Regions from separate parts of the Microcoleus harperi Pol14_C6 genome, predicted to be linked through region 1. Evidence: riboswitches for the same ligand, from Rfam matches in the RefSeq annotation. Region 1 holds a riboswitch; the other holds the start of a gene.

Region 1 (7,381 bases):
CAATTTAAACTCAGCTAATTTCAGCAGTGCTATTTTAATTGGAGCAAATTTGCAAGAAGCACTGTTAAAAAATGCAAGTTTTACCGGGGCAGATATAGGAAGCGCGAATTTGTCGGGAGCAGATTTGTCGGGGGCACGTTTGGGCAAAGTGAAGGCTCAAGGCGCTCAGTTGTCTTTGACAAATTTGTCTAAATCGGAATGGCAAGGTGCTGATTTGTCCGGTGCTGATTTGAGCGGCGCTAACTTACAAAATGCCGACTTGACTTCGACTAAACTCGCCAACGTGAATTTTAAAGATGCTCGGTTGCAAGATGCGAATTTTCGGAATGCGGAGGTGAGTTCGGTTGATTTTAGGGGCGCGAATTTAGCGGGAGCGAATTTTAAAGGCGCTGTGTTTCAGGGGAAAACAGCTTCGGATCAATTTATTCAAAATCCGACTGGTAGTAAATCCGGTAGATTCCTAGGAGTTGATTTTTCAGAGGCTAAGAATTTAGATAAAAGTCAAATTGCTTACATTTGTTTGCAGGGGGGGATTCATCCGAAGTGCCCGCAGAAGAAGTAAGGATTGTTTGTTAGCGAGTAGGCTAAGCTGTCGCGCATTTAAATTGTATATTCAGGGCGGGACACCCCACAAAAATTGGATGTTTTTTTCACAGACAATTTAAATGCCGCAACAGTTTAGTGCCGCGCAGCACAATAATTCGGTGCAGGCGATCGAGCTATTGTATAATTTCTAGTAAAATCACCGTTATAGGTTTGTAGTGACGACGGAAGTGATCACAATTTTAGGACGATTAAAGTCGTTACTACAAACCAACATAATGGTTGTCATTCGAGAGACCATAATACTAATAGCAATTTCACTCATTTTTTGCTAAAAACTTTTGGCTTGATTTTCGTTCCACCTGCCCAATTTACTACTGCATTGTTTATTGAAATTACTATTATATCGTTTCCAGTTGTATCGGTATTTTTCAGAGGTTCAAACAATCCGTTGTCCCGAAATCATAATTTTAGTCAACAATCCACAATCAACAGTCAACAATTCCGCAGGACTGCAACCGGAATTTATATTACGCAATAGCATCCGAACTGGCAAGAGTCTCGAATTGCGCCAATAACATTGCCTCACCATTATTTGGAGTTCCAAAAATTTTAGGTAACTGACCTGTTTGGGCGAGAACTTGCCTCACTTCTCGGTTAGATACATCGGCTAGATTTTTGTTATTTAGAATGGCATTAACCGCAGCGATACCCACACCTTGACCAACTGCGGCGTTGAATTCCACAATTCGGCCGACAGAACAGGCAAACCCTTCAAATCCAGAACACGGACTGACCACTGCCAAGTTAGGAACGTTTTTAATTAATGCGTGGCGGATGCCAATATTAAAGATAGGGTGTTTAAAGCTCAGACTTTTAAACCATCCTAGACTGTTTGCTTTCTCGCCAATACCCGGGATGCCTCCGCGTACATCAAAATGATAGCTAAATGTTGCCAGGGCTTCATTAGCAGGTACGCCACCTAACAGCATTTTTGCGCCGGTTAAAGGTTCTACAACTCCCGTCACATTGCCAGCGTGTCTGATATAAACTTCTGACGAATAAGTAACAGAAGTAGCCCCCAAACTCTTCAGCCAAGTTGTAACAAATAACATCTCTCTTTGCATATTAGCCGTGGGTTTGCTGCCGCTTCTCGCTAAGGCTTCCGCTTCGCTGCTGGTGACGCCAAATAAAAGCGCATTCCACGAAAGTCTGTCATTTGGAAGCATGGCTATATTTCCCTCATCTAAAATTATGCCAGTTTCAGGAAAAGATAGTTTTATTCCTCTAAAGGAGTGGTAGGCTACAGACAGAGCCGGCGAGCGAACATCGATGTAATCGTTACCCGCCCACAGAGTTTTGAGATTTCCTTGGGTGTCGAGCATTTCCCGCCGCAGTTCTTGTGCTAGTTTGACATCCTTGTCGGCAGCGTAGAGCAAAAATTTTTGACTTTCTGAATCGGCCAGGTTTGTGAAGCGTTTTAGATAAATATAATCGAATTCTTTCAGTGCTCTTGCACTGAGTCCTTGGGTTTCAAAAACGAGGGTGACTGGAAGTTCTGAGTTAGGCAGACCAAATGTTTCAAATCCCTTCAGCTTTCTTACACCGGCAGCTTGAGCTAATTCGGCATTGACAGTGGCATCAATAAATTGCTTGCCGGCATAAACTACGCCTTTAGAGGTGGTTATACTGGCAATTTTTTGACCTTCTTTACTGACTGATTGAATTTCTACTTTGCTGAGGAGATCTGCGCCAGCTTGTACGAGCATTTCTTTCAGCACTGCACTGGCTTTGCGGGGGTCAAGTGCAATTGCCTTAACGCCGGATTTTTGTAAAAATTCTTTATAGATTGTCGCCGGTGAACCAAAGATATCTAACTTTAAAGATTGTTGAAGTTCTTCACTAATCTGACTTCTATCTAAATAAGCAAGGCCACCTCTTACCAAATGCCCGCCAATTCCTTCTTGCAAGCTTCCTTTAGACATCAGCAGAATTCGCGGATAACGCTTTGTGCGGCGAAGATATTCTCTGGAGGCCGAGATAACAGCTAGAACTCCTGGAACTTCATCACCAAAACAGATGATATCGTAAGAACGCAGATCCATGACCATTATTTAATAACCTCTCCTGATTTTCATCTTTTCGAGCGGGATCTCAATGTTTGCCGTCAAACTCTCTGTTTTTCCCAACTCTAGCTCGCTCTTTCCTGATTTTTGCGATAAATATTCACATATTCCTGGATGCAGAAACCGGGTTTTTTCCTGAAAATCTTTCGTTGAGGACGATCGATCTCGGTTGAAAAACCCGGTTTCTGAGCGTCTAGAGTCGGTCAGTCTGGTACTCTTGATTGCCATCAGGTCATATTATCAGGATCTATCCCCAACTCCCGCAATCGCTGAGCTAGTCGATCGGAACGTTCAGCTAATCGATCGGCGCGCTGGGATTCCTGTTGGGCGCGCTGCGCTGATTCTTTCACCTGTTCTTCAGGAGTCAGATAACGTTTTCCCTCGGCATCATACCAATACAACCACTCCCTTGTCACCCCAGAATAACTTCCCCTTTCACAACCAATTCCTAAACCAATTTCAGGCATCCAAACTGGATTTCCTGGCTGTAATTCATACTTTCCATTGACTAACTTGTGTACTTCTAAACGGGGTTTACGACGGCGGCGGGAAGAATAAATGACGTAATAAAGTACGCCTAAAGCTTGATATTCCTCCAATTTTGTGCTGTATTCCTTGCGATAAGTTGGGGAAACAACTTCTAGCACAAAAGTCGGCAGAACATTTTCATCCCACAACACGTAACTGGGACGCAATTCTTCATCATAAAACCTTTCTACACCTAAACTCAAGAAAGCATCGGGCACAATGGCAGGTTTATCCGGGTGATAATAGATACCCATATCTATGCCAAAAAACCAGTCCATGCGTTCTGACCAAAGTATGAGCAATATGGCTTTTAACAACCCTGGTATTAGCTCTTGCAGTTCGTTATCCACAGGCGTTTCATCCGAGTCGGGTAGTTCATCGGCGGAGGGCAAGTTCCTCGGCAAGTTGTACTGTAACATTGCGGCTTTCCTCAAAACTCACTAATATTATACCGTTGATTTGTTGAGGGATAGTATTTATTGAACGAACCGCCAAGACGCGAAGGAAAAGAAGAGAATATGATAGGTAATTTTGACTTAGGTAATCTGAATAAATTTTTGTAAAATATTTGCTGAGACTTACGCGATCGACTAAACTATGTCTAACGAGTCGGTTCTAATGGGGAGCAGCCGTTAGAGGAAACGGGGAAAGTTCGGTGCAAGTCCGGCGCTGTCCCGCAACTGTAATGAGAGTCATGTCGCTTTCTGAGTCAGGATGCCCGCCGATGTGTTAATTTACATAGTCTCATCTGCGAGGTTCAGCGTGAAGACCAGAAATCGGAAATTGGTCAGCTTGGGATTGATGGCTGGCTTGAGTTGTTATATTGTCCTGGCATCGGCAACGCCCGCCGCAGCTATGCACATTTCGGAAGGTTTTTTGCCGGTGCAATGGGCTGCGTTTTGGTGGATGGTGGCGTTGCCTTTTTTTGCCTTTGGGTTGCGTTCAATTACTCGCATTACAAAAGAACACCCGGAACTTAAACTATTGCTTGCGTTGGCGGGTGCGTTTACTTTTGTGCTTTCTGCTTTAAAAATTCCCTCGGTAACGGGCAGTTGTTCTCACCCGACGGGTACCGGTTTGGGGGCAATTTTGTTCGGCCCTTCGGTGATGGCTGTACTGGGGGCTTTAGTTTTGTTGTTTCAAACGTTACTGTTAGCGCATGGTGGCTTGACAACGCTGGGAGCGAATATGTTTTCGATGGCGATTGTCGGCCCTTTCGCTGCGTATTTTATCTATCGATTGCTGTTGCGAACTGGTAGCCAGCGGGCGGCAATTTTTTGTGCTGCGGCTTTGGCCGATTTGCTGACTTATGTGACGACTTCGATTCAATTAGCGTTAGCTTTTCCGGCAGCCAGCGGCGGTTTTATGGCTTCGTTTCTCAAGTTTGCGGGCATCTTTGCTATCACTCAAGTACCCCTAGCTATCAGTGAGGGATTGCTGACTCTATTGGTCTGGAATTGGCTGCATTCTTACGGGAAGCCGGAGTTAGAAACTTTGAAATTATTAAGACAGGAGTCATAAGCCGTGAGTCAAAAAACTACAAACAATCACCAATCTACTTCGCGGCAAAATTGGCTTTTGGCTGGCGCTGTGATTGTTCTGGCAGCGTTTCCTCTCGTTTTTGTGCGGGGTGAATATGGCGGTGCCGATGACCAAGCTAAGAAAGCAATTACCGAAATTAAACCGGGTTATAAACCTTGGTTCAATCACTTGTTTGAGCCGGCTAGCGGAGAAATTTCAAGTCTATTGTTTGCGTCTCAAGCGGCGATGGGGGCTGGCGTAGTTGGGTACGTCATTGGGTTGTATAAAGGCCGATCGCAATCTCGGCAGCAGTCTGATAATAAATCGTCGGAATGAACCATCAGATTGATAGTCTGGCTTATACAAATCGCTTGCGGGGGTTGCCGCCATCTCACAAGTTATCCTTTGCGATCGCCCTGTTAATTCTGTCTCTAGTTTCTGGGGCGATCGTCCAATTGTCGATCGCCCTTTGGTTGGGCGTCTGGATCGTCGTCTATGCGGGTATTCCGGGAAAACTGTATTTGCGGTTGCTGTCGCTACCGTTGATGTTTTTGCTGACAAGTTTGCCTGCTTTGGCGCTAGGTGCGGTTGCGGGCGATCGTATCCCTGCAATTGGGTGGGATATTTGGCAAGGTTGGGGCATTAGCATCAGCACTTTTTATCTGTATGTGAGCCGCACCGGCATATACCAAGTGAGCTTGCTATTTGCCCGCGCCTTCGCATCGACAAGCTGTATGTATTTCATCCTCTTGACGGTTCCATTTACCGAAATCTTGCAAATTCTCAGACAATTACGCTGTCCAGAGTTGGTCACAGAACTGCTATTACTAATGTATCGGTTTATTTTTAGCTTATTGGCGATCGCCGATGAACTTTGGATAGCACAAAACTCGCGCTGCGGCTACCGCACTTGGAAACTGGGAATGCACAGTTTAGGAATTTTAATCGGGCAATTGCTTCAGCGAACTTTGGAAAACTACCGTCAAGTGTCGCTGAGTTTAGCGTCTCGCGGCTTTAATGGAGAACTGCGCGTTTGGAATTCTTACCCTTACAAACCTTCGCGAAGATATACATTTGAAGCCGTGTTTGGTTGCACCGTTTTAACCCTGTTAAGTATTGTATTTCAACCTAATTAAACCTTGGGGCGGGCTAGAAGCCCACCCCACAATAGTTGCAATAAACAGGATTGTAAAAATTAAACTTTGGGTCGCTGCTCCAATACCACCCCACAATAGTTTCAAAAGACAGGATTATAAAAATCCGATTAACACCACCTTAGCAATCAAAAAAAATGTGGGATGGGCTTCTAGCCCGTCCCAAAAAAGCCCACTATCCCAAGCTTCATCTTATAAATATGACTTTTATGAACTAAATCAATGAATTATATGAATTGACCTCACCAAAAACCTATTGAATAATAGTCATCAATAGCTGTTCAATAGGCATCATATTATGAATCAACGGCCTTTCAAAAAAATCCTTTATTTCTTCACCACCTTATTGACCGTATTTCTGGTCACAGTCACTCATGTAGCGGCCCAAAAATTACCCTTCTACTGGGAGAATATTGATGTCATCATCGACGTTCAGACCAACGGAGATATGTTAGTCACCGAAACACAAAAATATGTATTCACAGCCGACTATAATACTGAACGATATCGCTATATTCCTTTAGATAAAGTCGATGAAATCAAAGATGTCACCGTTGCCGAAAATAATCAAACGATTGCCAGTACAACTGGGATTGATGAAAACAATCAACTGTGGATTCGCTGGCAACATCAATTAAAAGCGCCAGAATCACATACTTTTGTTATCAAATATCGCGTAGTAGGTGGATTGCAGTTAGATGGTGAGAATACTCAAGTTTATTGGAAAGCGATTTCATCAGGTCGCAAAGCCCCGATTAATGCTGCAAAGGTTAGGGTGCAATTACCCGAATCTTTGTCAGGTCAAGTTCTCTCGTTTACGAATTTTGGTACGCCAGCCATTCCTCGCAAAGTAGATGGTAAAACATTTGAGTTTGTTGCAAGTCAGCCTGTTCTACCCCAACAAGAATTAGAAGTGCAGGTGGCATTTCCTCAGCCAATTCTCAATGTACCTCAACCTCACTGGCAACAAACTGGCAACCAATCTCAATCTTCTTCGGTAGAAAACGACTTTTTAAAAAATTATTGGGTGGCCAGCGCTCTAGCGATTATCATATACATTGCGGTAATAATTATCAAACCCATTGCAAAGCGACGCTGCCCTGAATGCAAAACGTTCAAACTAGAACGGACTTATAACGTTTTATTGAGTCCTACATATACCAGTGAAGGCAAGCAAGAAGTTACCTGCAAATGTCGAAACTGCTCTTATCATCACAAGTATAAAGAGGTAATTCCAGCCATGAGCTATGGCGATGGTGGCGGTGGCGGCGGTGGTGGCGGTGGCGGTGGTGGTGGCGGTGGTGGTGGTGGCGGTGGTGGCGGTGGTGGTGGTTAATATCAACTGGACTTACGCATCACAATTAAAGAAACCGGGTTTTTACTTAATCTGTGGGTTGTAACGCGTCTTCTCAGCAAAAAACCTGGTTTCTGAGCACCCGCGCGTCCAGGACTATTGTTGATAATTCTCGTATTCTCGTTAGTTTAGGGGGCCGGATTTGAATAAGGGCG
Region 2 (7,381 bases), on a different contig from region 1:
CTCCAAACCAATTGATTTCAGTTCCCTTTACTTCAGCATATAGCGTTATTTCCGCTGCTATAAATCCATTAACAAGCGGAGAAATTAAAAACATCGATAAAAACAGTGGATGGATTTCGCAACCCAACAGCCAACCGGCGAAAACAAACACCACCATGAAAAGCAGTCTCTTTTTAGACAAAGATAGTGTTGGTTTGGATTCGGGAAGGCGCGCAGTTTTAACTTGAATTGCAACTTGATAAGTATTTGGTTCAGAATTAGCGCGCAGTACAATCTGGCGTTGATAAGTTTGGCTGGCCAGCAATTTGCTCGTATCTACCGCAATCTGACACTCCAATTCATTGCTTTCAAATGATGGCGGTTCAAAAGAAATCCAAGAATGGTCGTAAGGCGTGTGCGGCGGATCGTTCGGATGCGGCGCGACTTCCCATCTTCCTGTTAAAATTGTATCGGGAATTGGGTTGCTAATGGCGATCGCCCGTATGATAATTTCTCCATATTCAGTAGCAGTAAATTTCAGTTGATCGCGCTCAATTCTCACTTTTGGCAAGTTGCTGACATCCAAAGATTCTAGTGCAGTTAAAGCATGAGCCGCCGACTGATATCTATCTTGAATTCTCGGCGCTACCATTCTTTCCAACCAATTCATCCAACCTTGCTGCAACGGCGGTACTAAATGCCGAAAATGAATGCTATAATTAGCATCAATTAAATTACCGACATCCGCAGATTTTGTCCCAGTTAACAAACAAATCAGCGTTATCCCCAAGCCGTAAAGATCCGAGGCTTTGCTTAATTCCCGGTTGAACATTTGCTCCGGTGGCATAAATCCCATCGTACCTTTGACAACGCTGCTGGCGGCGATATTTCCACCTCCTAACCGCGCAAAACCGAAGTCTACTAAGTAAACATTTAACTGTTCGTCGATTAACAAGTTTTCCGGTTTGATGTCGCGGTGAATTATCGGTGGTTTCTGAGCTTGCAGGTAAACTAAAATCTCTAAAGTGGCGATCGCAATTTGCTTGATATCCGGCGGCGCAAAAGTCCGGGCGACAGCAGATTCGGCATTTTTGTATTCCTGCACCATGCAGAAACCGCTGTCAGTTTGAAAAGAATCGAGATAGCGGGGAATGCCCGGAAAATCCAGATTTTGCAAAACTTTAATTTCTTGTTCGTAAGCTGCGTATTCTTCCCAGCTAGCACCTAATTGGGCAAATTGAAATTGCTTAATTACAACGGATTTTTTTGTGTTAATTTTTGTGGCGAGATAGGTAACGCGGCCGCCCAAACTGTTGTATCCGAGTTCGCGACTTATTTGATAGCCATGTTGGGAAAAGTCAGGAAAAGCGTTCATAGGTAATTACTATGGTTGGTAGTAAGGACTTTAGTGCTGAAGCCGTTATCTTATAAGGACTAAAGTCCTTACTACGAACGAAACGATCGCTCCTACAAACATAACTTTTTTGAAAAAAGGCGGCAAGTGCGGTATGATGTGATTTCGCGATCGGTTCTAGCGGGGAGCAGTCGCTAGAGGAAACGGGGAAAGTTCGGTGCAAGTCCGGCGCTGTCCCGCAACTGTAATGAAACGCTTGTTGTTTCTAAAGTCAGAATGCCCGCCGATATCTAACTCACTTTTGAACGCATCTGCGAGGTACGGATGATGGATGGAATTAATGCGACTGTACGCACAAAGCACAATTTGTTTGTTTGCACTGCTTGCGCTAGTGTTTGGAAAAACGGCAAGCGCGAAGGCAAAAGCGGCGGTCAACAATTCATGGAAAATTTGTCCGAACTCGCTAAAGATTGGGAGTTTTCCGATAAATTTGAAATTCAAGAAGTTGAGTGCATGAGTGCTTGCAGTCACTCTTGTGCGGTGTCTTTTGCTGCTGTCGGAAAGTACACTTATCTGTTTGGCGATTTACCAGCAAATGAGGCGGAAAGCATCGAGGCGGTACTCGAATGCGCGGGTCAATACTATGCTAAGCCGGACGGTTTGTTGCCTTGGTCTGAGCGTCCTCAAGCTCTGAAAAAAGGCGTTTTAGCAAAGATTCCACCGCTGGCAAATTAGAACCTTTCTCGTTACCATGCTCTGCCCATTGGTGACAACTTAACGTCAAACCGATCGTCTCTGTTGTTTTTATCTAAATCTAGATCCCCCTAACCCCCCTTAACAAGGGGGGGACAAGAAATATTCTCAAATTCCCCCTTCTTAAGGGGGATTTAGGGGGATCTAGACTTTGCCAAAAAGCGACTTTTATTGTAGGTTTCAGTCTTAAGTTGTTACCTACGATCTCGGCCTGGTAACGCATACTCAGAGGATCTGCTTCGTATTAAAAGCGCTCCTTTATTCCAGCGAGGCAGAGCCTCTAGATCGGCATTCCCCGGCAGAGCTTGGGAACGAGATATCCCACCATCAAATAAGCACAAAATTATCAATGCACAAAATTCCTGTTACTGTCATCACTGGTTTTCTTGGTAGCGGCAAAACTACTTTAATTCGCCACTTATTGCAAAATAATCAAGGTCGCCGCATTGCTGTTCTGGTTAACGAATTTGGCGAAATCGGAATTGACGGAGAATTGCTGCGCGATTGTCAAGTTTGCGACGAAGAAGAAGATGTCAACAGCAATATTGTAGAACTAACAAATGGTTGTCTTTGCTGCACTGTTCAAGAGGAATTCTTGCCGACTATGCAGGAATTGTTGAAGCGCAGAGAAAAAATTGATTGTATTGTAATAGAAACTTCTGGTCTCGCACTTCCTAAACCTTTAATTCAAGCTTTTCGCTGGCCGGAAATTCGCACGGGTGCTACTGTAGACGGTGTTGTTGCTGTTGTCGATTGCGAAGCTGTTGCTAGCGGTACTTTTGTCGGTGATATTGATGCTTTGATGGCACAGCGACAGGCTGATGATAGTTTGGATCACGAAACTCCGATCGAGGAATTGTTTGAAGACCAGTTAGCCTGTGCCGATATGGTACTTTTAACGAAAGTCGATCGCGTAGATGTGGAAACTCACACCAAAGTCCAAAGCTGGTTGCAGCAAGAGTTGCGTCCGAGTGTGAAAATTGTGCCCTGCAAAGGTGGCGAAATTAACCCTGATGTTCTCATGGGATTTAATGCGGCGGTTGAGGATGATTTGGAGTCTCGCCCGAGTCACCACGATGCTGAGGAGGAACACGAACACGATGATGATATTAACTCAACTTACTTTATTGCCGATCGCGAATTTGAACCTGAAGCATTGGTGAAAAAACTGCAATCCTTGATGCAGCAGGAAGAAATCTATCGGATTAAAGGGTTTGTGGCGGTTCCCAAGAAACCGATGAGGATGGTGTTGCAAGGTGTGGGTTCGCGGATAGAATATTTTTACGATCGCCCTTGGCAACCTTCGGAGCTGCGTCAAACCAAATTAGTCCTGATCGGTCGAGAGTTAGAGCGCGATCGAATTGCAGCTATGATTAACAATTAATTGTCATCTGAGAGGGGCGGGTCGATCGATATTTTGAATTGCAGCAAATATTATTGGTAAAACTCGCTCCTCCAAGCTCTCACCAACAATTTATTAACATTCTTTAATATTGTGGGCGTTTCCAGCAGGTCGGGTGTAAAATAGCGATAATGGTTATCATTGTAAAATAATCGAGGTCAAGTATGGTGACTGCTGGGGCGATCGAATCAGTTCCTGTTACCGTTCTCACGGGTTATCTCGGCGCAGGCAAAACTACGCTACTGAACCGCATTTTAACACAGGAACACGGCAAAAAAGTTGCAGTCATCGTCAACGAATTCGGCGAAGTAGGCATCGACAACCAACTCATAATAGATGCCGACGAAGAAATTTTCGAGATGAACAACGGCTGCATTTGCTGTACAGTCAGAGGCGATTTAATTCGGATTATCGGCAACTTGATGAAGCGGCGAGACAAATTTGACCACATAGTCATCGAAACCACAGGTTTAGCCGACCCCGCACCCGTAATTCAAACCTTTTTTGTAGACGAAGATATGCGGGAAAAATTACTGCTAGATGCAGTTGTCACCGTAGTCGATGCCAAGCACATCTGGCAGCACTGGGACGCCGACGAAGCTCAAGAACAAATTGCCTTCGCTGATGTAGTTTTGCTCAATAAAACTGATTTAGTGACTGACGAAGAATTGGCAGAATTAGAAAAGCGAATTCGCACCATGAATGCAATGACCAAAATTTACCGTACCCGCAACGCTGAATTAGCAATGGAGGCTTTGTTGGGCGTTAAAGCATTTGATTTGAACCGGGCATTAGAAATCGAACCAGACTTTTTGGGCGAACACACTCACGAACACGACGAAACAGTTACCTCCGTAGCCATAGTAGCATCCGGCGCCCTTGACCGCAACAAATTTAGCGATTGGATGGAGGAATTGTTGCGAACTCAAGGCCCGAATATCTTTCGGACAAAAGGCATTTTGAATATCGCCGGAGACAACCAGCGATTTGTTTTCCAAGGAGTACATATGGTGTTTGATGGCCGCCCGGATAGACCTTGGAAAGCTACCGAAACTCCGAAAAATGAACTCGTATTCATCGGTCGCAACTTAAACGAAAATCAATTGCGAGAGGATTTCTGTCGGTGTCTAGTTTAAAAAGTAGCGAACAAACCCTGGAATTTCACGCCGAAGCAATGCTGTCTGACTACGTAACTGCTGTTACTTGGTCGCCGGATGGCACAAGTTTAGCAGTGTGTTCCGCTGCGGGGGAAGTGATGCTGGCGGCAGTAGGGGAAGTTAATGAATTGTCCTTGCAAACACTACAAAGTGCCACGGGTAAGTCAGCCGATTGTTTGTCTTTTTCGGGCGACAGTCAATTCCTAGCTGCTGGCGGACAAGATGGAAAAGTACGAATTTGGCGGGTTAATTCTGGGGAATTAATTGCTGATTTGGATAACCACCGCGTCTGGGTTGATAAGTTAGCTTGGAGTCCCAACTGCAACCAGTTAGCTTTCAGTATGGGCCGCTACGTTCAAGTCTGGAATGTTGAGGATAATGTTGTTGAAGTAACGCTGAATTTCGAGTCATCATCTATTCTCGATTTAGCATGGCATCCGATGGTTCAATATCTGGCAGTTAGCGGCTATCAAGGCGTCAAAGTTTGGCATGGCGAAGACTGGGATGAAGACCCGGAAATTTTATCAGTACCCTCTGCAACCGGTGCAATTGCTTGGTCACCACATGGGGAATATTTAGCTTGTGGCAATATGGACAATAGTCTCATTGTTAATGAATGGGGAAATTTTGAACCGTGGGTAATGCAGGGTTTTCCGGGGAAGGTTCGGGAGTTAGCTTGGTCGGATAAAACTAATTCTTTGGGTGCACCTTTGTTAGCTGCTTCGAGCTCTCAAGGTATTTCTGTCTGGGAAAGAGACGCTGATGAAAGAGTCGGTTGGGATTCTTGGGCGTTAGAGGTGCATGAAAATGTGGTAAATGCGATCGCCTTTCAACCTAGCACATTTTTATTAGCTTCCGCCGCCGCAGATGGTCAAGTTTGTTTGTGGGGGGAAGCAGAACAATTGCTGCAAATTCTAGAAGGTGCAGAGGGCGGTTTTTCCTGTCTCGCATGGCATCCCGAAGGTCAGTTTCTCGCCGCTGGCGGATGCGGTGGCGAATTGCTGGTTTGGTCATAAATCTATGAGCTGCAAAAAGTTCGGCCTGAGCAAGCTGTTATAAGTAGGGCGTTAAATTACTTTTTGCGTAAGTAAGCGTAAAAAACGTACAACAGATAGAGCCTGTGCGTCCTGGACTGTTATCCTCTCTTTCTTGTCAAAATTCCTTGACTGGGACTGAACAATAAAGCTAGTAAAAATAACCCAAAAATAACTAATACAATTGCCGCCCCGGACGGCATATTAAAATAATAGCTGAGATACATACCAGTCACGCTAGCTATAATCCCAATAATTGCTCCTAATCCCATCATTAAATGTAGCTCTTTTACCAACAAATACGCCGTTATTCCCGGCCCGATTAACAGCGAAATTACTAACAGCGCCCCCACAGTTTGCAAACTGGCAACAATCGTCAGGGTAATCGCCGAAATCATCCCCAAATAAATCCAGTTTACAGGCAAACCGGACGCTTGCGCCCCCAACGGGTCAAAAGTATAGAATAGCAGTTCTTTGTAAAGGAGTTTAACCGCCACCAAAATTATTAAAGTTATGACAAAAGTCTGCTGCACGTCAGCAGGTGCAACTGACAAGATATTTCCGAACAAAAAACCGTCTAAGTCTAATTTGGTTGTCCGCAACAGGCTAATTAGCGTGACGCTAATTGCTAAAAATGTAGACAAGATTAATGCCATAACTGCATCAATTTTTAGGCGCGACTGCGATTGAATCCCCGCCATAATTACGGCGCTGATAATTCCCGATATAAACGCGCCGATGGAAATATTGAAACCTAAAGAAAAAGCCACTGGCAATCCTGCTAATACTGAATGGGCTATCATGTCAACCATCATTCCCATTTGCTGTACAATTAAGTAGGAACCCACAACGGCGCAGAGAATTCCTAGCAAAATGCCGACGGCGATCGCATTTCGCATGAACTCGAATTTTAGTGGCTCAATTAGTAGGTTTAACATTTAATTACTTACCTCAACAATCTTATTGTTTTAACCGCAGATACAGTCAGATAGACGCAGATATAAGATAATTATTTTGGTGCATTTTGGTTCATCTACGGTTAAATATAAATCTTGTTTTGTTTACGCTGAAACTAAACTTAAATCGTATCCATAGGCTTTTTGAATATTGGCTGCGGTGAGCACTTCTCGGCAGGAACCAGTTGCAATTAACTGCTTATTTAGCAATAATAAATTGTCGTACTGTTTTAAAGTTTCGCCTAGATCGTGGCTGATTACTAGCAATGTTTTATTTTCTGCTTTTAGTTCGGCAAAAATATCGAAAATAATTTCTTCGGTTGCTTTGTCAATCGCGTTAAAAGGTTCGTCGAAGAAGAATAAATCGGCTTGTTGGGCGATCGACCTTGCTAAGAAAATCCGCTGCTGCTGTCCGCCAGACAGTTCGCCAATTTGCCGATCGCGCAAATCCCACATTCCTACCCGCAGCAAAGCAGCTTTCACCAATTCTTGCGACTGCTTCGAGGGGCTGCGAAACCAACCAGTCTGGACAGTTCGCGCCATCATCACCGCATTCCACACCGTAATCGGATAATCCCAGTCAATTTGCGATCGCTGCGGCACATAAGCTACCCGCGACAACTGTTTTTTCAACAACTGCCCCTGATATTTCACCAAACCCCGACAGGCCGGGATCAATCCCAGCATCGCTTTCACCATCGTGCTTTTCCCCGCGCCGTTGGGGCCGAACACACCGGTTAATTGTC

The links. Region 1 has a riboswitch for cobalamin ahead of QUA27_RS13435 (energy-coupling factor ABC transporter permease). Riboswitches for the same ligand answer to the same signal wherever they lie in the genome.
Region 2: it holds a riboswitch for cobalamin, as region 1 does, so the genes downstream of both, QUA27_RS09425 (DUF1636 family protein) here and QUA27_RS13435 (energy-coupling factor ABC transporter permease) in region 1, are expected to answer to the same signal.

What each region holds. Positions count from the first base shown of each region.
Region 1 covers NZ_JAUBQN010000016.1:75,143-82,523, reverse strand. Annotated here, with positions in the region: gene QUA27_RS13450 (pentapeptide repeat-containing protein) at 1-562, shown strand, start outside; gene QUA27_RS13445 (FAD-dependent oxidoreductase) at 1,074-2,654, opposite strand; gene QUA27_RS13440 (Uma2 family endonuclease) at 2,897-3,616, opposite strand; cobalamin riboswitch at 3,791-3,937, shown strand; gene QUA27_RS13435 (energy-coupling factor ABC transporter permease) at 3,999-4,718, shown strand; gene QUA27_RS13430 (energy-coupling factor ABC transporter substrate-binding protein) at 4,722-5,054, shown strand; gene cbiQ (cobalt ECF transporter T component CbiQ) at 5,051-5,854, shown strand; gene QUA27_RS13420 (DUF2207 domain-containing protein) at 6,171-7,208, shown strand.
Region 2 covers NZ_JAUBQN010000009.1:24,054-31,434, reverse strand. Annotated here, with positions in the region: gene QUA27_RS09430 (serine/threonine protein kinase) at 1-1,354, opposite strand, end outside; cobalamin riboswitch at 1,489-1,635, shown strand; gene QUA27_RS09425 (DUF1636 family protein) at 1,658-2,068, shown strand; gene cobW (cobalamin biosynthesis protein CobW) at 2,436-3,470, shown strand; gene QUA27_RS09415 (CobW family GTP-binding protein) at 3,653-4,624, shown strand; gene QUA27_RS09410 (WD40 repeat domain-containing protein) at 4,612-5,661, shown strand; gene QUA27_RS09405 (metal ABC transporter permease) at 5,781-6,617, opposite strand; gene QUA27_RS09400 (metal ABC transporter ATP-binding protein) at 6,741-7,381, opposite strand, start outside.